DNA from 3 places in the Bacillus sp. M13(2017) genome. Region 3 is predicted to be linked to each of the others. Evidence: riboswitches for the same ligand, from Rfam matches in the RefSeq annotation. Region 3 holds a riboswitch; each other region holds the start of a gene.
What was found. Region 3 has a riboswitch for thiamine pyrophosphate ahead of CGQ22_RS19930 (MTH1187 family thiamine-binding protein). Riboswitches for the same ligand answer to the same signal wherever they lie in the genome.
Positions count from the first base shown of each region.

Region 1 (4,452 bases), on a different contig from region 3:
AATTTCTAATGCAACAAAAGCAATAATAATAGATAAAAATACAATGTTTGTATTGTAAATGATTAAACAACAGATTAAACCTAAAAAGGCTACGTATTCAATTATAAGAGGTATATTGCGTGGCATACAATTTACCTAACTAAATATGGCAGTGGATTTACTGCATTTGTTTTTTCAAAATTCCATTCTCCATTATGTAATTCAAAATGAAGATGTTGCCCGTATGAATGACCTGTGTTTCCCATATGACCTATTAATTGTCCAGTTTGTACTTGATCACCAGCTTGTACAGTGCGATCCTTCATATGAGCATAAACAGTTGTATATAATTTCCCATTGATTTGATGCGCAATGAAAACAACATTGCCATAGCTAGCTGAATAATAAGATTTCACAACTTTACCTGCAGCAGCAGCTTGGATAGAGACGTTTCCTGGAGCGGCAATATCTATACCATAATGCATTTGTTCCCAGCGTATATCAAAGGTTGAGCTAATTCTTCCTTGAGCGGGGAATTTGAAAGCAACTGGAATTGATGAAGGCTGATCTGTTTTAGCTTGTGGTTGATTTTGTACTACATAGTGTTTTGCTACATATCCGTATCCTGTGCCAAAACGAATTTTATACCAAGTACCTACAGTTTCTACTACTTGTACTTGTGTACCGTTTTGTAATGAACCGAGTAGAGCGCTACTTGTACTAGCGGTGCTACGTACATTTAGATTAGGTGTTGCAACAGTATATTTTGTATTATTTTGAACGGTGATTCCTTTTACTAAGGGTTGTGAACCATTAGAGATGAATGCTTTTTGTACGTAACCTGTTTGGCCATTATGCGATATTTTATACCATTCGCCTTGATCTTCTTGAACGGTAATAAACTTGCCATTTGGTAATACATCTAAAATGGAAGATTCTAAATTAGGTTCAGAGCGAACGTTTAATGCATTAGCATTAACGATGTATTGATCATTAGAATGAAGTTTGTTTTTTAGTAAAATAGCATCTTTTTGTACATAACCTACTTTATTATGAACAGATACTTTATACCACTCATTAGTTGTTTTAAGGATGTTCACTTTTGTATTAAAGCGAATTGTATCAATTGATGTGCTTTTTACGTTATCTTCTGTATGTAATGCTACTTGATCGACTTTGACATACCCAGTTTTAATATTAGATAATTGTTCAGCGTTTGCTTTTTGTACATTTGTTTCACCCATAGAAGGAAGTAAAGAAGCAATCGCTACAGTAGTTGCTGTTAAAGCAGTAGCTTTCATATTCATGGAATAGAGACCTCCTCTAGTTGTATAGTTGTAATTTTATTATAGTATAAAGATATAATATAGTGGGTGTATTCACATAAATGTAATATGAAATCAATATAAAAATAAATTTTTTGAGGATAATGATTCCTTCTTATGCAATTAATTGGGGTTTTATTTTCTAAAATAGAATGTATGTATTGTATAAATTTGATATTCTGTTAATAATTAAGAAAATTAAAAAAGTTGATGATGTCTTATTAGGGTGTTATACTGACAGTGATAATTTTATAGTTTGCTAGGAGAGCTGGTGTTGCCAGCTGAGAGTAGGCCGTAAGCCTTTGATCCTTTTTATTACCTGATCTAGATTATGCTAGCGTAGGGAAGCAATTCGGACACTAACAATGAGTCCCCGTTTCTTTGCGTATAGAAACGGGGCTTTTTTATTTGAAAATTTCATATTGAAACCACTAGGGGTGCTTGATTTGCTGAGAGAGGAATAATCCTTAACCCTTACAACACCTGATCTAGGTAATACTAGCGAAGGGAAGTGGAACATCGAATAAATGTATAACTTTATTTGCTGTAACCACTTCTTATATATAGAAGTGGTTTTTTATTTAGATACATATATTGAAAGGGGATAGAGAAATGAAATTTTGCGATAGATTATTAGAAACTGTGCAACCGGTTTGGGAGATGAGTCATAATCATCCGTTTGTAGTAGGTATGGGAGATGGCACGTTAGAAAAAGATAAATTCCAGTATTATATTATTCAAGATTATTTATATCTGCTAGATTATGCAAAGTTATATGCGATTGGTGTTGTAAAAGCAACGAATCCACAAGTAATGGGAAAGTTCGCTGAACAAATTGATGGAATATTAAATGGCGAAATGACAATCCATAAACAATATGCAAAAAGACTTGGAATTTCTATAGAGGAGATAGAGTCTGCGAAACCATCTGCTAAAAATTTAGCTTATACAAATTACATGATGTCTGTATCTCAAAATGGCACACTTGCGGAATTAATAGCAGCGCTTCTTCCATGTATGTGGAGCTATTGGGAAATTGGAAAGCGTTTAAATGATATTCCTGGAGCAAGTGATCATGAGTTTTTTGGTGAGTGGATTCAAGGATATAGTTCGGAAGAATACGGTAATCTGTGTATTTGGTTAATAGATTTATTAAATGAAATGGCAGTGGGAAAGTCTGAGACAGAACTAGAAAGATTAGAGGAGATTTTCTTAAATTCCAGTCGATTTGAATATTTATTCTGGGATATGTCCTATCGTAAGGAGATGTGGGGATTTGAGGAGCAAGAACATACTACAGTTTCATAATGTTTCTTTTCATTACGATGAGAAACCAATCATCCATGAATTAAATGCTTCTATACATGAGAAAGAGTTTGTCAGTATTATCGGACCGAGTGGATGTGGGAAAAGTACTTTATTTCGCCTTATTACAGGTCTAGAAAAGGTAAGTACTGGACAGATAGAACTGACAGAAACAAAGCACCATCCTGTAGGATATATGCCGCAAAAAGATATGCTTTTGCCGTGGAGAACAATTATTGAGAATGCTGCCCTGCCGCTAGAGTGCCAAGGTGTACAGAAGAAAGAAGCAGAAGTAAAGGCAAAGGAACTGTTACATAAATTTGGTTTGCAAGGGTATGAGAAAAAATATCCGAAAGATTTATCTGGTGGTATGAGACAACGTGTATCTTTTATTCGAACTTTATTAACAGGCGGGGAAATATTGCTGTTAGATGAACCATTTAGTGCGTTGGATGCTTTAACGAAGACCTCTTTGCAAGAATGGTTGTTTGAACAATGGCAAGAGTGGGAAAAAACAATTTTATTCATTACTCATGATGTTGAAGAAGCGTTATTTCTTTCAAACCGAGTTTTAGTAGTGGAACAGCAGCCGATAACGACTTTGACTGAGCGGACTGTACCGCTTGATCATAACAGAACACGAAAAGATTTATATAAACCGGAAGTATTAGCGCTGAAAGATGAGCTTCTTAGTATGTTACAAAGGCAGGTACTTGTGTGATGAACCGATTGAAAGAATTAGTTCCTGCTATTACACTTTCTAGTATTTTACTAGCTGTGTGGGAAATAGGAGCAAGAATTGTAGATGAGATGTACATTTTACCGTCACCTTCTGCGATTGTAATGAAGATATGGAAACTAAAAGACATATTATTTACAGTTCATTTACCTGCAACGTTATACGTCGTTTTAATAGGTGTTGTTATCTCTATCGTATTAGGTGTAGGGCTAGCGATGTTAATGAATGCGAGTACATGGATGGAGAGAGCATTTTATCCATTATTAGTTGCTTCACAAACGATTCCGATTACTGCGCTTGCTCCGCTATTTGTTTTATGGTTTGGATACACAATTTGGAGTAAGGTTGTTGTCACAGTTTTAATTACGTTTTTCCCAATTGCGGTCAATACGTATGATGGACTGCGTAGTACGAAAAAAGAATGGGAGGAGCTCTTAGTTACATATGGAGCAACAAAAAGAGATATTTTTCTTAAATTAAAGTTGCCGTCTGCTCTTCCTTATTTTTTCTCAGCTTTAAAAATTGCAGTTCCGCTTAGTGTTATCGGAGCAGCAATTGGAGAATGGCTCGGTGCACAAGCTGGGCTTGGATATTTCAGTAAGAGAATGATGACGCAGTTAGATGAAGCTGGCGTATTTGCACCTATTGTATTGTTATCATTATTAGCTATTTTCTTCGTCGTAATTATTTCCATATTAGAAAAGAAATTCATTAGTTGGAGGAAGTATTCATGAAATTTTTAAAGCGCATCTTTGTGTTTACATTATTAATTGCAATGATTGCTGGATGTTCTAGTAATTCAGCATCAGATAAGAGTAAAAAAGAAAAAGAAATAACGGTCATGCTTGATTGGTACCCAAATGCGGTACATAGCTTTATTTATGCAGCAATTGAAAAAGGCTACTTTAAAGAAGAAGGTGTAAAGGTGAATATTAAATTCCCTTCCAATCCGACTGACCCATTAACTTTAGCAGCTGCAGGAAAAGTAACGGTTGGCCTATATTATCAACCAGATGTTGTTATGGCAAAAGCAAACGAACAAGTTCCAGTGAAATCAATTGGAGCTGTCGTACGTTCCCCATTAAATCATGTTGTATCACTGAA
Region 1 covers NZ_KZ268518.1:4,616-9,067, forward strand. The annotation lists gene CGQ22_RS27580 (hypothetical protein) at 1-126, opposite strand, end outside; gene CGQ22_RS27585 (SH3 domain-containing protein) at 132-1,286, opposite strand; TPP riboswitch at 1,556-1,667, shown strand; TPP riboswitch at 1,728-1,831, shown strand; gene tenA (thiaminase II) at 1,917-2,612, shown strand; gene CGQ22_RS27595 (ABC transporter ATP-binding protein) at 2,581-3,330, shown strand; gene CGQ22_RS27600 (ABC transporter permease) at 3,330-4,082, shown strand; gene CGQ22_RS27605 (ABC transporter substrate-binding protein) at 4,079-4,452, shown strand, end outside.
Region 1: linked by a shared signal. The riboswitch ahead of tenA (thiaminase II) and the one ahead of CGQ22_RS19930 (MTH1187 family thiamine-binding protein) in region 3 are both predicted to bind thiamine pyrophosphate.

Region 2 (4,452 bases), on a different contig from region 3:
TGATAATAAATCATCAAATGCATTTTTAGGGCAAGAAATTTATTTTTCTGGCGTGAAAAAAGATGATAATTATATTCCATTCTCTTTCACGTTAGGCAAGCAAAATTTAAGTGGATCTAATAAACCGTTAGAAAAAGCGTTTCAGGAGAAAATGAAATTAAATGAGGAGAAAAAGAGAGCAGCCGAAGAACAACTTGCTAAGGAAAAGAAACCAGCTGTCCAGAAAGAATCTGCTCAAGAATTAGATGCTTACATAGGTGGGCGTGTTACGAAAGTTCAGCTTCCTGATGTAACAGGTCCTATAAATCAAATTTATAAAAATAGCATCTTTTTAGATAACATAAAAGAATTTCAAACGGATTTATTATTAAAAGAGAGCAAGCATATACAATATGCAATACAAACAATGGACTATGAAAAGAATGATATAAAATATAAATTATTAATTAAGCCGATAAAAGAAAAAGGCGGATCAGTAACATATATTTATGCGATGGCTTCTTTACAGCCCGTAGATGAGGCTGTACAAATGGTGCAAGATTATTATATCTATATCATTGCATTTGTAGTCGTTCTTATTTTTTTAGCTTCGTTCTATTACTCAAAACAAATTGCAAAGCCATTATTGAAAATAAATGATACAACGAAGAAAATAGCGCATTTAGACTTCACAGAAAAAATACCGATTACTTCAAAAGATGAAATTGGGGATTTATCAAAAAATATTAATGTGCTATCAAATAAACTCCATTCGCATATTGGACAGTTAGAAGAAGATATTGAAAAGGAAAGAAAGTTAGAAAAGACGCGAAAAGAATTCATTTCTGGTGTTTCACATGAATTAAAAACACCGCTAAGTATTATGAAAAGCTGTATTTCTATTTTAAAAGACGGGGTAGCTGAACATAAAAAAGAGTATTATTTTCAGGCAATGGAGAGAGAAGTAGACAAAATGGATACGTTAATTTTGGATATGCTTGAGCTAGCTAAATTTGAATCTGGTACATATAAAATGAAAAAGGCTTCGTTTTATATTGATACAGTAATTGAAGATATATGTGAACATCTATCTGTGGAAATAGAGAAAAAAGAACTTCATGTTCATAAAAATATATGTTCATTTGAAGTAATTGCAAATCAAGGCCGGATTGAACAAGTCATCGTGAACTTTATTACGAATGCCATACGCTACACACCAAATAAAGAGGATATTATTATTTCTACAATAGATGAGAAGGATCGTATAAAAGTGTGTATTGAAAATAAAGGTACTCACATTGAAGAAGAACAATTAGATAAAATTTGGGATCGTTTTTATCGCGTGGATACAGCTCGTCAGCGTTCACAAGGTGGGACGGGGCTTGGGCTTGCCATTTCAAAGAACATTTTAGAACTACATGATGCTGAATATGGGGTAAAAAATACAGAAAATGGTGTGTTATTTTATTTCTATTTACCGAAAAAAGCGTAGATCATATTATCTACGTTTTTTTAATTTATTTTCATATTATCTTTACCTAATCTTTATTTTTAATCAGTATAATTTGTTTAGAATATGAGGTTATGTAAGGAGTCGATGAACCGTGCATAGCAATTGGCTAAGTATGATGGTATTTATTTTCTTTTGCGCATTTATTGTATTTTTAATTGATATTACGATATGAAAAAAGAGCGCTCATTAAGCGCCCTTTTTGTTTGCATTTATTTGATAAGCATTGATGCTTTTGAATAATCGTGGTGAAGTAAGGAATAAAAATATAAGTAAAACTGTACATAAAATAAAAGAACCGAGCATTGTACTGCCGTTTACGATTAATGAATATAACACAGCTGATTGACCTTTCGGTGCATATTGTCCCCAGAAAATAATGCCAGCAATAAAGTGGCAGAAATAGCGAGCAAAGCTACCGATAAATGTAGCAAGGATAATATAAGCAAGGACTTTCTTACCCTGGTTTTGTTTTGATGAAGGTTTGTCTTTACGGCTACCTAAATTTGATTGTTCTAAGCTATTTTCATTAGATGTTAAAAGTGCTTTTTGAATTGGACGATAGAATAAGCCAGCAAATCCAATAAAAGCAAAGGCAATGAAGTACTCAATGAATGCTTGAACAGGTGTTAAAATGTAAGCATCTCCCACGACAATTTGTAATAGTCCCCAAACTAAACCGCCTAAGAAAGCTGATTTAAAGCCCCAGCGGTAAGCAATAATAAAAATAGGAATCATAGCAAATGAAATGGAACCGCCTGTTGGAAGTTTAATTGATAATGGTAAAATGTCGATGATCATGGCGAAGGCTGCAAGAATAGCAGATTCGATCATCGCTTGTAAATTGGTGTTACGCATGTTGTCTCCCCCTAAATCCAAGTTGTACAAAAAAGAATAGATATCATAGGAGGATACGAAATACGTAAATAAAAAAGAGGTATGTATTTCGGACGTTTGCACAATCCCTGCGTTAGCATTAACTAACAGGTTCGAAGGGTCGGAACGAAGTGTTCCCTCTCAGCGGCATGGCTCCCCCTGTGATAACGAAATTCTTTATTTGTTATTGTTTATTGTAAGCGAAATGGATGAGAATGGCAAACGAATCTATTATGACAATAATTGAAATAAAATTGTAGAGAAATGTTAATAAATATGAAGTCAAAGGGTATAGTGCTCAAGAAATAGAGTGTGCTATAATTCTTTTGAAAATAATTATCATTCTCTTCGGAGGGGGAAGGTTATGAGCTTAGTAGATATTAAAATTGGTGAGAAAGTGTTAGTAAAAAGTATTCAGTCGTTAGATCAGTTACTAAAGAGAAGACTGGCTGCTTTTGGTCTTTCTGAAGGAAGCGAACTTCGCATGAAGCAAAAAGCGATGTTCAAAGGTCCTTGTACATTGGAGTGTCGTGGACAGTTAATTAGTATTCGTCATTGTGACGCGAAAATGATAAAGGTGGAATTAGCGTGAATAAGGTAGCTTTGCTAGGGAATCCGAATACAGGGAAAACATCATTATTTAATGCACTTACTGGTTCTTATGAGTATGTAGGAAACTGGAGCGGTGTAACAGTAGAAAAGAAGGTTGGTAAATTAAAAGATAAGCAAGGAACATTAATTGATTTACCAGGTGTCTATGATTTAAATCCAGTTTCACGTGATGAAGGTGTTGTAACAAACTTTCTATTAACAGAAGAATTTCAGCATATGTTAAATATTGTGGATTCTTCGCAGTTTGAACGAAATATGCATTTAACGTTGCAATTACTTGAATTTGGTAAGCCCGTTTCAATTGGTTTAAATATGATTGATGTGGCGAAGCAAAGAGGCATTGTAATTGATGTTAAACGATTATCAGAACTATTAGGTGTAACAGTCGTTCCTGTCGTTGCAAGAAGCGGAAAAGGTTGTGAAGAACTACTTGCGACGCTTAAAGAAAATGACAAAAATGCGAAAAAGCCATTCATTATTTCATATGGTGTACGAATGGATGAAGGAATTGGAGGAGTAATTTCTCTTTTAGAGAAAGCGAATTACGAGCATCCGAGATGGTTAGCTCTTCAATTTTTAAGCAATAACGAAGTAGTAGAAAAAGAGATGAAAGCATTACCAATTTATAAGGAACTTGCAGCCATTCGATCTCGCTTAGAAGAAAAACTTGATTGTACGTTGGAAGAGCACATTTACAAAACTCGTGAAGCGTATATTGAAAAGTTAAAAACAAATGTTATGAAGCATGAGAAAGAAGGAAAAATTCCTTTTTCAGAAAAAATTGATAGATTAATTACACATAAAATTTTAGGACTTCCAATCTTTTTAGCAGTTATGTTTTTTATTTTTCAGGTTACGTTTACGTGGATTGGTACACCTTTATCGGATATGTTAGATGAGTTTTTTGGTGGCCAGCTTACGGATTGGGTGACAGCTGGACTTACAAGTGTCGGAGCTTCTGATTTTATTCAAGCACTCGTTACAGAAGGTATTATTGCCGGTGTTGGTGCGGTATTAGTATTCGTTCCACAAATCTTTGCACTATTCTTTTTCATTTCATTATTAGAAGACTCAGGATATATGGCGCGAATTGCAGTTGTTATGGATAGAATTATGGAGTTCTTCGGTTTAAATGGAAAAGCATTCATTCCGATGATTATCGGTTTTGGATGTAATGTTCCAGGTATTATGGCAGCGAGAACGATTGAACAAGAAAAAGAACGTTTACTTACAGTTCTTGTAACACCATTTATGTCTTGTTCGGCACGTTTACCTGTATACGCATTATTTGCGGGAGTATTCTTCCCTCATAGTCAGGCAACTGTTGTGTTTTCTTTATATGTTGCAGGTATTGTTCTTGCATTATTAGTTACAAAAATTATGTCTCTTACCATTTTAAAAGCGGAAAAGTCTATTTTCGTCATTGAACTACCTCCTTACCGCGTGCCACAAGCGAAAACGTTATGGCTAAGCAC
Region 2 covers NZ_KZ268500.1:62,054-66,505, forward strand. The annotation lists gene CGQ22_RS00430 (sensor histidine kinase) at 1-1,471, shown strand, start outside; gene thiT (energy-coupled thiamine transporter ThiT) at 1,679-2,347, opposite strand; TPP riboswitch at 2,434-2,535, opposite strand; gene CGQ22_RS00440 (FeoA family protein) at 2,730-2,957, shown strand; gene feoB (ferrous iron transport protein B) at 2,954-4,452, shown strand, end outside.
Region 2: linked by a shared signal. The riboswitch ahead of thiT (energy-coupled thiamine transporter ThiT) and the one ahead of CGQ22_RS19930 (MTH1187 family thiamine-binding protein) in region 3 are both predicted to bind thiamine pyrophosphate.

Region 3 (4,452 bases):
GTTCCTTTGTATTGTTGTAACGCTTCCTGTAAAGCCATCTTAGTTTCTACATCCAAATGATTAGTCGGTTCGTCTAAAATTAAAACATCAGCTTTTTCTATTTTTTCATATAAGGAGCTAACACACTTAAAATCTCTTCTTTATCCTTTTTTAATTCGAGTGATGTTAACATATCCATCGTTCTCGGCCTAGGTAATTTCACTTGTACCTCGCCAACTATTGACGCTGGTCTTTGAGATAAAATAAATACACGGTCAGACAGCAAGATTGCCTCATCTAAGTCATGTGTCACCATAACGATTGTTTGCTTCTCTTGATGCCAAGAGTTTAAAAGCCAGCTATGTACTTCCATTTTTGTAAATGCATCTAACTTTCCAAAAGGCTCATCAAGCAGCATAATTGGCTTTTCACATAAATAGGTGCGCAGAAAACTAATTCTTTGACGCATACCACCAGACAATTCATCTGGATAATGGTCTGCATATTCATCTAGTTCGAACTGCTTTAATGCTTCCATTCCTTCTGTCAGTCTTTGTTTTTTCGGCTTTCCTTCAATTTCTAACGGAAGAACGATATTTTGCAAAGCTGATCGCCACGGTAGTAATAAATCTTGTTGTGGCATATAACTAACAACATCTTGCTCTTGTACTTGCTTATCGTTATACGTTACGTTCCCGCTTGTTGGTTTTTCAACATTTGCAATCATGTTTAATAATGTGCTTTTCCCGCAACCACTCGGGCCTACAAAGGAGACAAACTCTCCCTCTTGTATAGAGGCACTAATCTTCTCTAGTACATTCTTTCCATCGAAAGATTTCACTATATTTTTTATTTGTAATCCGCTCATTTTTCACTTGGAAGGAATTCATTTGTAAAAGCATCTTTTACATCGATTTTCTTTTTAATAACTTTGTTGTCATATAAGAAATTCATGTAATTCGTCCAAATTTCTTCCTTCTGTACTCCCCATGCTTTAGCATCATCTTGATACTTCGTACTTAACCATTTTTGGCTTTCTTGAACTAAATCTTTATTTACATCTGGAACAGCTTTAATTAAAATATCAGCAGCTTCTTTCGGTTCCTTAATTGCAAAATTATAACCTTCTGTTGTTGCACTCATAAACTTTTTCACAAAGTCTTTATCTTGCTTCGTATGTTTTTCACTCGTAATAATAACAGGACTATAGAAATCAAGCGCTGGGTCTAAGTCTTTTACCATAATCGTATTTAACTCTTTTCCTTGGCGCTTCGCTTCAATTCCATCCCATCCGTAATAAATCCATTCAAAGTCTGCATCACGGCCGATTGATTTAAAGAAATCGGTTTGTCCTAAGATGATTTTTTCAACTTTATTAAAATCAGCTTGATGCTTATCCATAATCGTCTTTAATGTCGCTTCTTCTGCTGGTCCTCCCCAGCCGCCGTAACGTTTACCTTCAAAATCTTTCGGTGACGTCATATTATCTTTCTTAAGTGATGCAAATGCTGAAGTGTTATGCTGAATAATCGCTCCGACAGATACAACAGGAATCCCTTCCACACGAGCCAACGTTACATTTTCTTGTGCGCTTATTGCGAAGTCAGCTTTTCCTGATGCTATCATTTGCTCTGCTGTTACATTGTCACCCGGTTGAATAATTTCTACATCTAATCCTTGCTTTTTGTAATAATCTTTCGTTTGTGCTACATATAAGCCAGTATGATTCGTATTTGGAAACCAATCTAATACTACTTTTACTTTTTGATCTTTACTTTTACTTTCTTCTTTCTTCGCCGGATTACATCCAGCCACGCCTACCGCTACTAAGGCAGCTAACATAACTTTCAAACCTTTTTTCATTTTCTGCCGTCCTTTCTATATATCCATGGTGCTGTTATTCTTGCCATAAACTCTACGATAAAATACAGGCACAATGTCACCATAACGATGATTGCTGCAACACCAAATACTCGGGCAGTCAAAAAGGATTTTGTAGCCCTCGTAAGCATAACGCCTAATCCTTCACTTGCACCGAGCCATTCTCCGATAATTGCCCCCATTACGCTATATGTAACTGCAATTTTTAAACCTGAGAAAAAGTATGGGAGCACTGCTGGAAATTTTACTTTCTGGTAAACTTGCCATTTCGTCGCCTTCATTGTTTGTAACAGTTTCAGCATATTTTTATCTACTGTTTGAAAACCTTCTAAAATACTAAGCGCAATTGGGAAGAAACAAACGAGTATTACGACCATTACTTTCGGCAACATCCCATATCCAAACCAAATAATAAATAGCGGTGCAAGTACAACAATTGGAATTGTTTGCGAAATAACGAGCAATGGATTTATTAAAATACGAAATAACGGTATAACGTCCATAATAATTGCGATGCTCGTCCCCAATAAAATTGCAAAGAATAGTCCAATTATAACTTCCTGCAGTGTTTGCATCGTATTTGGTAATAGTAAATCTTTCATCCCAATTAATTCTTGAACAATGGCAGAAGGCTTTGGTAAAATCCACGGTTCGATTTTAAATAATGAAACAGATCCTTCCCATATCGCAATGAGAAGGATAAGCCAAATAGTTGTAATAAGTTTAGATTGCTTCTGGTTTTGCATATTCATCACGGTACTTCCAAACCTTTTCATCTATCGTTACACCAGTGCTTGGACGATAATGGATTTTAATAGAAGTAATCACTTCTTCTGCTCCAGCATCGACGCAAGCTTGTTGTGCACGTTTAACGACATCAAGAAGTACATCTAATTCTCCTTCCAAAGTTGTTTCCATTGCCCCTACTTCATAACGAACTCCCGATTGTTGCACAACTTCAATTGCTTTATCGACAACAGAATATACATCTTTCGTTTTCGCTTGTGGTACTACTGAAAATGACATTGTAACTTGTTGTGACATAATAAAATCCCCCTTATAAAATTAAATTTCAAAAATAAGAAAAGGCTTTCCTACTGCGTAGGAAAGCCTTGTATGCAAGTTATTATAGAATAACATATGCTACATCACTTTAAGTAACTCCCTACGCTGGCATTATCCAGATCAGGTTGAGGGTCGATGTTTACTTACATCCTCTCAGCCAATTGGCTCCCCGGTCCTTAATTCGTTTTCATTGTAGCATGATTTATTTTATTGAACAAACAAAAGCATGCATAATCATTTCATTATTTTTGGAAAATATCCAACTTTTTCACCATAAGCTAATAACTGCTGTATAAATTCTTTATTAATTGCTGGTACTTTCAATTCTTTTTTCTTAATCCATTCATTCGTTCTACGCGTACCCATTACAATTTCAGATTGCTGTGCTCCATCTCCTGCAACTTGAGAAGCAATTAACTCTGCTATTACTTCATTTCCCTTTGCTAATTCCAGTCCGGCATTTTCATATTCTGAAAGTGGAACCATTTCAAGATTGTATCCACACTCTCCAATTAGCTGTATAAATTGTTCAAACTCAATTTGATGTGGATGACAAATATGTAACGTCTCTCCTACAATTTGCGCATCTTGTAAATACGATACAATTGATTTACTAGCAAAATCAATTGGTGTGAAATCAACTTTCCACTTCACATTTGGTGCTTTCCCAATTAATAGCATTGTTTTAATAAGACGATAAAATGCGTTTCCTTCAATATTTTGTTGGAACGAACCTGTTTCTGAATGACATGCTAAATTACCTGCACGATAAATATTTCCACGCAAACCATTTTTCATTGCTTCACGAACAATGTTTTCCGCTTGTAGTTTACTATTTGAATATACATTCTCTAAGTCTACACTGTAATTAAAATCACCAGTTTTCATGTATGTATCCCATTGATCTACCGCTAATTCTAACGGGATACCAATTGTAGAAATAAAATGGAATGTAGCGCCTTTTTCCGCTAATGCTAGCATACGGCTAGTCCCTTGTACATTTATATTTTCAAATTGTTTTACATCTCCAAAATGTCTTACATCTGCACCGCAATGAATTATCGTATCCATCTTAGAACTGATGAACATAAATTCTTCTTCGCTCATCCCAAGATACTCTTCTCCTAGATCGCCAGCTACGGCCTGTATACGCTGTAACCATTCTTCACATATATCATTAAAATAGCCTGTTAATGTATCTATAATTCTTTGCTGCACATCTTTGGTTGGTCTTACTAAACAATAAATAGTAGCAGATGTATCTCTTAGCAATTCATATAATATGTGTGATCCTAAATAACCAGTAGCTCCTGTTAAAAAGACATTTGAAATCTGTTTTTCTTCAAAAACGTTTGCATACGTAATAGTATCTGGTTCGTGAATTACTTTATATTCCCGAAATACTTCTTCTTTCTCTACTTTTACTTCTCGCTCAATTCGAGCTAATCCATATATCGTTCTTTCTTTAAAGAAATCTTGAATTGTTAAATGCGAGAAGTCTTCTTTTAACAATGTTAATACTCGTAA
Region 3 covers NZ_KZ268508.1:113,731-118,182, reverse strand. The annotation lists partial or broken gene CGQ22_RS19950 (P-loop NTPase family protein) at 1-101, opposite strand, end outside; gene CGQ22_RS19945 (ABC transporter ATP-binding protein) at 98-847, opposite strand; gene CGQ22_RS19940 (ABC transporter substrate-binding protein) at 844-1,842, opposite strand; gene CGQ22_RS19935 (ABC transporter permease) at 1,839-2,612, opposite strand; gene CGQ22_RS19930 (MTH1187 family thiamine-binding protein) at 2,584-2,904, opposite strand; TPP riboswitch at 3,006-3,107, opposite strand; gene CGQ22_RS19925 (non-ribosomal peptide synthetase family protein) at 3,160-4,452, opposite strand, start outside.